DNA from 4 places in the Tardiphaga sp. 841_E9_N1_2 genome. Region 3 is predicted to be linked to each of the others. Evidence: riboswitches for the same ligand, from Rfam matches in the RefSeq annotation. Region 3 holds a riboswitch; each other region holds the start of a gene.
What was found. Region 3 has a riboswitch for cobalamin ahead of AB8A50_RS13025 (TonB-dependent receptor plug domain-containing protein). Riboswitches for the same ligand answer to the same signal wherever they lie in the genome.

Region 1: it holds a riboswitch for cobalamin, as region 3 does, so the genes downstream of both, AB8A50_RS22410 (TonB-dependent receptor) here and AB8A50_RS13025 (TonB-dependent receptor plug domain-containing protein) in region 3, are expected to answer to the same signal.
Region 2: it holds a riboswitch for cobalamin, as region 3 does, so the genes downstream of both, metE (5-methyltetrahydropteroyltriglutamate--homocysteine S-methyltransferase) here and AB8A50_RS13025 (TonB-dependent receptor plug domain-containing protein) in region 3, are expected to answer to the same signal.
Region 4: it holds a riboswitch for cobalamin, as region 3 does, so the genes downstream of both, AB8A50_RS26775 (ribonucleoside-diphosphate reductase subunit alpha) here and AB8A50_RS13025 (TonB-dependent receptor plug domain-containing protein) in region 3, are expected to answer to the same signal.

Annotation. Positions count from the first base shown of each region.
Region 1 is NZ_JBPWQC010000001.1:4,656,672-4,658,865, reverse strand. Features, by position in the region: gene AB8A50_RS22415 (alkaline phosphatase D family protein) at 1-1,026, opposite strand, end outside; cobalamin riboswitch at 1,170-1,361, shown strand; gene AB8A50_RS22410 (TonB-dependent receptor) at 1,468-2,194, shown strand, end outside.
Region 2 is NZ_JBPWQC010000001.1:1,108,654-1,110,847, reverse strand. Features, by position in the region: gene metE (5-methyltetrahydropteroyltriglutamate--homocysteine S-methyltransferase) at 1-1,107, opposite strand, end outside; cobalamin riboswitch at 1,212-1,423, opposite strand; gene AB8A50_RS05215 (peptidoglycan DD-metalloendopeptidase family protein) at 1,592-2,194, opposite strand, start outside.
Region 3 is NZ_JBPWQC010000001.1:2,690,319-2,692,512, reverse strand. Features, by position in the region: gene AB8A50_RS13025 (TonB-dependent receptor plug domain-containing protein) at 1-1,006, opposite strand, end outside; cobalamin riboswitch at 1,039-1,242, opposite strand; gene AB8A50_RS13020 (alpha/beta fold hydrolase) at 1,291-2,079, opposite strand; gene AB8A50_RS13015 (O-acetylhomoserine aminocarboxypropyltransferase) at 2,083-2,194, opposite strand, start outside.
Region 4 is NZ_JBPWQC010000001.1:5,587,902-5,590,095, reverse strand. Features, by position in the region: gene AB8A50_RS26775 (ribonucleoside-diphosphate reductase subunit alpha) at 1-816, opposite strand, end outside; cobalamin riboswitch at 936-1,150, opposite strand; gene AB8A50_RS26770 (hypothetical protein) at 1,340-1,525, shown strand; gene AB8A50_RS26765 (GlxA family transcriptional regulator) at 1,531-2,194, opposite strand, start outside.

The sequences.
Region 1 (2,194 bases), 2.0 Mb from region 3:
CTTCAGCCAGGCCATCTGCTCCGGGCCGATGAAATACGCATCGGGACCATAGCTCTCCTGCAGGTTCGGGCCGTTGGGCCCGCGATAGCTGCGCTCGTCCAGCATGAAGACATCGAGATGCGGGCCGTAATTGAGCGTGCGATAGACGCGGCCAGGCTCGTTCGGATTGACCGAGATCGGATACATCTCGTGAAAGGCACGCGCACCGCGCGCCGCCAGCAGCGTGATGTCGCGCTCCTTGTAAGACGACGGCAACTGCTTCGAGAGCGACCAGTTGTTGGTGACTTCATGATCGTCCCACTGGCCGAAGATCGGCACCTGCGCATTGAATGCGCGGACATTGTCGTCGAGTAGATTGTATTTGTGCGCGGCACGGAATTCATCGAGCGTCTCGGCGACCTTCGCCTTTTCCGGCACCGTGATGGTGTTTTTCCAGATCGTGCCATCCGGCAATTTTGCTTCGGGCAGGATCGGCCCATCGGCGTAAATCGTGTCGCCGGAATGGATCAGGAAATCCGGATTGTGCTTGCGCATGGTGGCGAAGGTGACCATGCCGCCGTCCTCGGCATTGATGCCCCAACCCTGCCCGGCGACATCGCCGCCCCAAACAAAGGACACATCGCGGCGATCCGCTGGCGCGGTGCGGAAGCGACCGATGACCGGCTCGCCGACGATGTCGGTATGCGACAGATCGCGGAATTTGACGCGGTAGAAGATGTCCTGCCCGGCCGGCAGATTATCGAGCAGCAGCTTCGCCGTGAAATCGCTCTCGGGCAGCGCCGTGATAGCCGGCAACATGCGCGCATTGCTGAAGGATTCAGTCGTGGCGACTTCCACCATCATCTGCGCCGGCCGATCCGCGCGCGACCAGATCATGCCGCTGCTCGTCCCGACATCGCCGGACTGCACGCCATGCGACACGACCGGACGATCCGCCGCGCGGCTGAGGTAAGGCATCGCCAGGAAGCTGGCGCCTGCTGCGGCTGAGTGCGCGAGGAAGCGACGACGGGATAAACGTAGTGCCATGGCGAACTCCTGATCCTGGCTCTGGCACCAGTGGCTCTAGGCAGATCGCTTGACGCTGCGATGACAGGTGATGCGCAATATCAACACCCGCCAAAGCAAGCTGCGAATGACTGGCAGCTTGATTGACACATTTGGAAATTTCACCTTAACGTGAACGTGACGGTTCCCTTCGGGGATCAAAAGGGAATGCGGTGAGGGGGATCCCCCGATTCCGCGGCTGCCCCCGCAACTGTAAGCGGCGAGCCCGCGCCAAGAGCCACTGGGTGTTCACCTGGGAAGGCGGCGACAGGCATTGACCCGCGAGCCAGGAGACCTGCCGCCAGTCGTGGTCACACGCGAGCACATTGGGCGGGGTGTCCTGGTGGAAGTCACACTGCCTGTTTGAAAGCGGCGGGGCGACTTGGTTTGCGGTGACGTGCCACGTAACCGCGAGTCCTGTTCATGACCTCCGTTTCTCCCGTCGCATTGAAGCGACATACTCCCTTTCTTTATTCTGTTGCTCTCTCCTGCTTGTTGTGTCCGAGCGAAAGCTGGTCGCAAACCTCACAGTCGAGCCAGACGCTCGATCCTGTTGTCGTTCAGCCGTCAGCGACGCCTCAGCGCGCACGCCGCGCCACGAACGGCAATGCATCGCGCGCTACGCGCCCGCGGCAGCAGCGCAATGTCGCCGCCAATACCGGCGCGCCGGTCGCCACGCCGACAGGCCCCGTCTTCGCAGCGCCGACGCTCAACCTCACCGGCACGACATCGACGGGGAGCCGCCTCGGCCTGACGCGCCTGCAGACGCCGGCCAGCGTCGAGGTGATCTCGGCGGAAACCATGGCCGAGCGCGGCCAGCAGAACGTGGTCGATGCCGTCACGCAGAATGCCACCGGCTTTACGGCCATCGGTGAACCCGGCAATGGCGGCATCGCTTTCAGCACCCGCGGCTTCGCCGGCAGCGGCTCTGTCACGTCGCTCTATGACGGCACGCGCCTCTATGTCGGCTCCGGCACGGTGAACTTCCCCTTCGACACCTGGACCGCCGAGAAGATCGAAGTGCTGCGCGGCCCCGCCTCCGTCATGTATGGCGAAGGCGCCATCGGCGGCGCTATCAACGTGATTTCGAAACTGCCGCTCTGGGTGCCACGCAACCAGGCCGAAATCTCTCTGGACAGCAACATGACGC
Region 2 (2,194 bases), 1.6 Mb from region 3:
CTCAAGGCCGAGATCAATCGGCACATGTAGCAGCGAACAGGACGGCGCCAGCTCGACGCGATCCCGCCCCAGCAGATCGACCATGGGTTCCAACCCATCGAGCAGACTGGACAGATCGGACCGCCATATATTACGTCCATCGATCACGCCGAGCGAGAGGACCATGTCTTTGGGCGCCTTCGCAGCGACTTCATCGAACTGATCCTGCGCGCGGACCAGATCGAGATGAAGCCCGGCGACAGGGAGCGACAGGGCCAGATCGAGGTTGTCGCCAAGTTCGCCAAAGTACGTGTTCAGCATGATCCTGAGCTGCGGGACCGCTTCCGCAAAAGCAGCGTAAGTCCGCTGCAGCGCCTGCCTTGCGGGCGCGTCGAGATCGAGCACCAGACACGGCTCATCCAGTTGCACCCACTCAGCGCCGCTGTCGGCTAATTCCCCGAGCACCTCGACATAGACGGGCAGCAATCGATCGAGCAGCGTCACCGGGTCGAATGACGCATCCATACTCTTGGCCAGTTTGAGATAGGTCACAGGCCCGACTAGCACAGGTCGTGTCTGATAACCCAGCGATCTCGCCTCCTCGTACTCCTTGATCGGCTTGCGCGATGCGAGACTGAAGGTCTGATCCTGCGCCAGTTCAGGCACCATGAAGTGGTAGTTGGTATCAAACCACTTGGTCATCTCCTGTGCTGGTACGCCTTGCGACGAGTCATGCGCATGAGGGCCGTGCGTACAGGCCTCGTCATGCGCGGCGCCTTGTGATCCACGTGCCATGGCAAAATAGGTCGCGAAGGAAACGTCTCCGCCCTTCCAGCCATAGACTTTGGGAATGGCGCCGACCATGACGCTGGTATCGAGCACCTGATCGTAGAATGAGAAGTCGTTCGACGGCATGACCGTGATCCCGAGCGACTTCTGACGTGCCCAGTTTGCGGCACGCAGCCCGACGCCGACGTCGATCAGCGCATTCTCGTCGATTGCACCGGACCAATAGCTTTCCAGCGCCATCTTGAGCTCACGCCGCGGACCGATCCGTGGCGTGCCCAATGTAGCAACAGGAAGTGAAGTAGCTGATTTTGAAGAAGTAGACTTTGACACAGTAGACATGGCTTAACCCCAATGATTGGGGGCAAAAGGCCAAAGTGACACGTCTGGATTCCACGACGGCAGTCGCGGAATCGCAACCGCACCACCGGGACACCCCGCCCGAGGACGTTTATGTTGTCGAGGCAGGTCTCCTGGCTCGCGGGTCAATGCTGCTGTCCGGCCTTCCCAAAACCTTTGCGGGTCTCAGTGACTTTAATGGACAGCGGCTCACCGCTTACAGTTGCGGGGGCAGCTCCGGCCTTGGCTTAACGCCTCACCGGCTTCCCTCTTAGCTTCGGGCAAACCTTCCCGAAGAACCACGACATGTCCACATATGGGCAACATCGCGCGGCAGTCAACCGAGCTTGCGTGCGCAAGCTGCCCACTCGCAGCAGCGCGTTGAAGATTCCGGAGCTGGAGTGGGCCGCAGCCCCGAGATCAAACGCATCAAGCCCAGCACGAGGCCGGGCTTGCTTAAATGCGAACTACACTTCGTGGATTGCGCTTACGCCCCGTTGAGGAACTGCAGCGGATCGACCGGTGACGAGCCCTTGCGGATCTCGAAGTGAAGCTGCGGCGAAGTAACCTCACCGGACTGGCCGGACTTGCCGATCACCTGACCGCGCTTGATGGTCTCGCCACGCTTCACCATCAGCTCACTCGCATGGGCATATGCGGTGACGTAGCCGTTGGAGTGACGAACGAGGACCAGATTGCCGTAACCCTTCAGCTCGTTGCCGGAATAGGCAACGACGCCATCTTCGGCAGCCTTGATCGGCGTGCCTTCCGGCACGGCGACGTTGATGCCGTCGTTGGACTTGCCATTGGTCTTGGCGCCGTAGCCTGTGACCACGCGGCCGCGCACCGGCCAACGGAACGTCGGCAAAGCGCCGGTTGCGTCAGCGGCTTTAGTCGGCGATTCCGGCGCGATTTCTTCAGGCGTCGTCGTGGCACTTGCCAGACGGGCCTTCTGTGCGGGCTCGGCAGAAGCAACACGGGCCACGGCAGCGGACGTGACCGCGCCAGCCGGAGCAGCCGTCACGGCTGCGACGGGCGCAGCGAGCGGCGCTGCTGCAGGAGCTGCATTGGCCGTACGCGCGCCGGGTAC
Region 3 (2,194 bases):
GACTGTTGCCGACATAATCGGAGATTTTCTCGGTGGTGTTTGCCGGCAACCTGTTGGTGCGATAGCTGACGTCGTCAAACATCCGCTCGGTGTGCGTATTCGACACGGTGACATTGTGAGTCAGAATGCCACCGAATGAATCGATGCCGACGCGTCCATAGACGGTTTGCAGCAGACGCGTCGCCGCTGACGGCGTATCCGGAAGCGTTCCCGTTGCTGCATCATAGGCCGAGCGCGTGAACGAATGGACGATGCCTGACTCAAGCCGGATGCCTTCGCCTGCATCGTAGCCGATGCGCGCCGAGCCGCCGACGCGATCGAAGCTGTCGTTTTCGAGATTCGGAAAACGTGCTTCGAGGGCAGGGATACGATAACCGTAACGCGAGAAACCGTTGCTGTGCTGACCGCCGCCGGTGAAGGCATAGGACCACGGACCGTTGGAGCCGGTCAGCGATCCCTGCGTCATGACAGTGCCATAGCTGCCGGCTTCGGTGCGCACGTTGACTTGCGCAGGGCCCGAGCCCTTCTTGGTAATGATATTGATCACGCCGCCCATGGCGTCTGATCCATAGAGTGCGCTCTGCGGGCCCTTTAGGACTTCGATGCGCTCCATCGCCGAAGGCGTGAACATGGCGAATTCGAAATCGCCGGACGCCGCCGTGGGATCGTTGACGCGGATGCCGTCGATCATCACCAGCGTCTGGCCGGTATTGCCGCCGCGCAGGCGCACATTCGCTGTGCCGCCGGGGCCGCCGTTTTCGGTGATGTCGAGACCGGGCACGGTACGCAGCGCATCGACCAGCGAGCCGGGATTGCTGGTCGCAATGGTCTCGCCGGACACGACGCTGATCGAACTGCCGGTGCGATTGAGTTGTTCGGGTGTTCTGTCCGCCGTCACTACGATTTCAGAGAGCTGCTCGGCGCTGGACTGCGCATGCGCAGCACTGTGAGAGCAGGACAGAACAACAACGGCCGCAGTGCCTGCGGCCAAATTCCGGATAGTCATTTAACCCCTTCCGTCGACCCACCGTCGAACGAGTGTGAAACTCGTTACCGGCCGGTCTCCTGGCTCGCGGTGGTCTCCCGGTCCGCCTTCCCGAATCTGCGATGCAAATTCAGTGGCTTTGTGGACCCGGAATGGCCGCTTACAGTTGCGGGGGCAGCCGCGGCATAGGGGATATCTCCCCGCACCGCATTCCCGTTTCACCTCCTCGCGGAGGCACCGATAACTGAGAGGACAGGAAGCACAGCGCGCCGCGCGGTGCAACAGTCATCGAAGACTTCTAGACTCTATTGCTCGTGCTGTAGCGCGGCGAGCACGTCGTCGGGACGTTCGACCATCATCATGTGGCCCGTACCCGGCAGAATCACCGTGCGGGCGTTTTTCAATGCAGCGGCCAGGGTCTTGCCGGCCTTGGCGGGAGTCATCATGTCCCGCTCGCCAAGGATGAGCGTGACAGGGATATCAAGCTGGCCCGCAGCAGTCAGCGCATTCTGGTATGTATTGCAGGCATTGAGATCGGCGAACAGCACGCCTGGCTTCGTGGCTTCCAGCACGCGCTGCGCGCCGCTATGCATCCACAACCCCGGCGCGAGACTGCCGCCGAGTTCGGCGCGAAAGCCGAGCCCCCAGATTGACACCATGTCGATGGCGGAGTGCTGATTGGCTTCGGCATCCTTCAACAGATCCGGGCCGACGGTCATCGTCCCTGCCGTGCCCATCAGGTCGAGGCGCGTGACTTTACGGGGATGCCGCGCTGCGGTCTCCAGCGCAATCAGCGAGCCCATGGAATGGCCGATCAGCCGCGCAGTCTTTGTGCCCGCTGCCTCGATCAATGCTGCGGTCCAGTCTGCGAGATCGGCGATGGTCGTGAGCGCTTCACCTTGTGAGCGACCATGGCCGGGCAGATCCGGCGCCAGCACGGCGAAGCCATGATGCGCAAACCAGCGCGTATGCAGCGCCCAGGTCGAGTGATCGAAGCCGGCGCCGTGGATCATCACGACCACTGGCAGGGAAGGATCGAATGCGCGGCCACCATTCGCGATATAGGTCTCGTGACCGTTGACGGTGAGTTGCATCGCTCAGCCCTTCTGCGAGATGCGCAGCGCCTGCGCGAGGTCATCGATGATATCATCGGCGGCTTCGATGCCGATGGAGAGGCGGATCAGCTCCTCGCCGATGCCGGCGGCCTTG
Region 4 (2,194 bases), 2.9 Mb from region 3:
AATGCCGGTCTTGATATAGGCGCCGAAATATTCGGCGTAGCGCGTGGTCATGTCGGCCTGCGACGCGTGGGTCGGCGAGCCCCCGACAAAGGACAGGACTTCGGTGCGCAGTTTGTCGAGCAGCAGGCGGGCGCTGACGAAGGTGTAATTCGGCTCCTGCTCCACCAGCGTGCGCGCGGCCATGATGCCGGCCAGCGCCAATTCGTCCAGCGTGATGCCGTCATAGAGATTGCGGCGGGTTTCCTCGAGCACCGGAGCCGCATCGACGCCGTCGAGACCGGTGCAGGCCTCGTTGACGATCAGCGCGAGACGCGCCGAATCGAGCTGCGCGCGTGTGCCGTTGGCGAGGGTGACGTGCAGCACCGGTGCGGTGGAAACCAGCGCGGGCTTGGCTGCCAGTTCCTCGGCGCGGGTGCGCGCGCGCTCCTCGCGATACAGCACATAGGCGCGGGCCACCTTGTGGTGCTCGCTGCGCATCAGCGCCAGCTCGACCTGATCCTGGACGTCCTCGATATGGAAGGTGCGGCCTTCACCGACGCGGCGCGTCAGCGCAGCCACGACGTCGCCGGTCAGCTGTTCTACCGCCTCATGCACGCGGCGCGACGCCGCTGCCGTGTGGCCCTCGACCGCGAGGAAAGCCTTGGTCATGGCCACGGAAATCTTGCTGCCGTCGAAGGGAGATACGGTGCCGTTGCGCCGGATGATCTGCATCGAGGGTTCGCGCGCAGGCGCAGCGAGCGTTTCCGGCGACAGTTGAATCAGCGGCGCATGAGCCGCATCGCGTCCGTTGGACAAAACAGAAGATGAAGTAGGCATCGGCAAGACCCCGTGTGATGCATCAAGCAATGGGGGCTGGGGCCGAAAGGACGCTGCAAAATACACGGCGGAAATCCGCCAGCATTGCCTGCAAGCGACCGCTGGGACACCCCGCCCATGGACGTTCTGGTGTCGCGGCAGGTCTCCTGGCTCGCAGGTCAATGTCTGTTTCAGCCTTCCCGATGCTTGCGCATCAGTGACTTCAATCGAAACAGACTCACTGCTTACAGTTGCGGGGGCAGCGCCGGAATATGACGCAAAACAGCGTCTTTACCGGCTTCCCTCTTAGCCACCAAGTCTTGCGACCAGGCGGACCGTGACATCTACATTTGGTGTGACCCGCGGTGAAGTGTCAAGCGAGCATTGGCGCCGAACGCAACAAATTCGGTAGGGCTGTTGGTTCAGTGGACAACCGCTTGCGTGGCTGAAACCGCGGGATCGTTGGCGGTTTCTGCACGATGCGATTCGTTGTCCGAAAGGACCGTGAGGCGCAGAAGAGCCACATCAATCGATGGAGGATGCCATGCGGAACCTGGCAACGAGCACTGAGAGAACCGAGTTCAACGCTTTCGTGGGGCACGCAGGCGCGGTCACGGCGTTCGAGACGACGGAGCAGATCGCCCGCCTTCGCCTCGACGACATGCTCAACGACGCGTTGATGGACAGCTTTCCTGCGAGCGATCCGATTTCTTCGTTGCAACTCGCCTGAGCGGATCAGACCGCGCGAAAGCTGGCCCGATACTGGCTGGGCGTCAGGCCAAGCCGCCGCACGAAGACCTGACGCATATGTTCGGCGGTGGTGAAACCGGATTCATAAGCCACCACCTTCAGCGGCAGATCGCTGCCTTCGAGGCGGTTGCGTGCCGTGTCGATCCGGGCGCCCTCCACAAAATCTGCCGGCGTCATTTTGGTCTCGAGCTTGAACACCCGCGCGAAGGTGCGCGCGCTCATGCCCGCCACATCGGCCAATTCATCCACGCTGTGTGCGTCACGCAGATGCGCCATCACATGGGCATGGACTCGCGCGATCGGCGAGTCCGGCTCGGCCGGCGGTACCAGATACGGACTGAATTGCGACTGGCCACCCTGGCGCTGCGCCACCACGACCAGACGCTTGGCCACAGCCAACGCAACGTCCGCACCATGATCTTCCTGGACCAGCGCGAGACCCAGATCGATGCCTGCGGTGACGCCGGCTGACGTCACCAGCGCACCGTCACGACTGTAGATGCGATCGAACTCCACATGCGCTTTGGGAAAACGCAGCGCCAATAGCGGCGCGTTCTGCCAGTGCGTCGTCACCGTCTTGTCGTCAAGCAAGCCTGCATGGCCGAGCGCGAATGCCCCGGTGCAGACCGAGCCATAACGCTCCGCATGG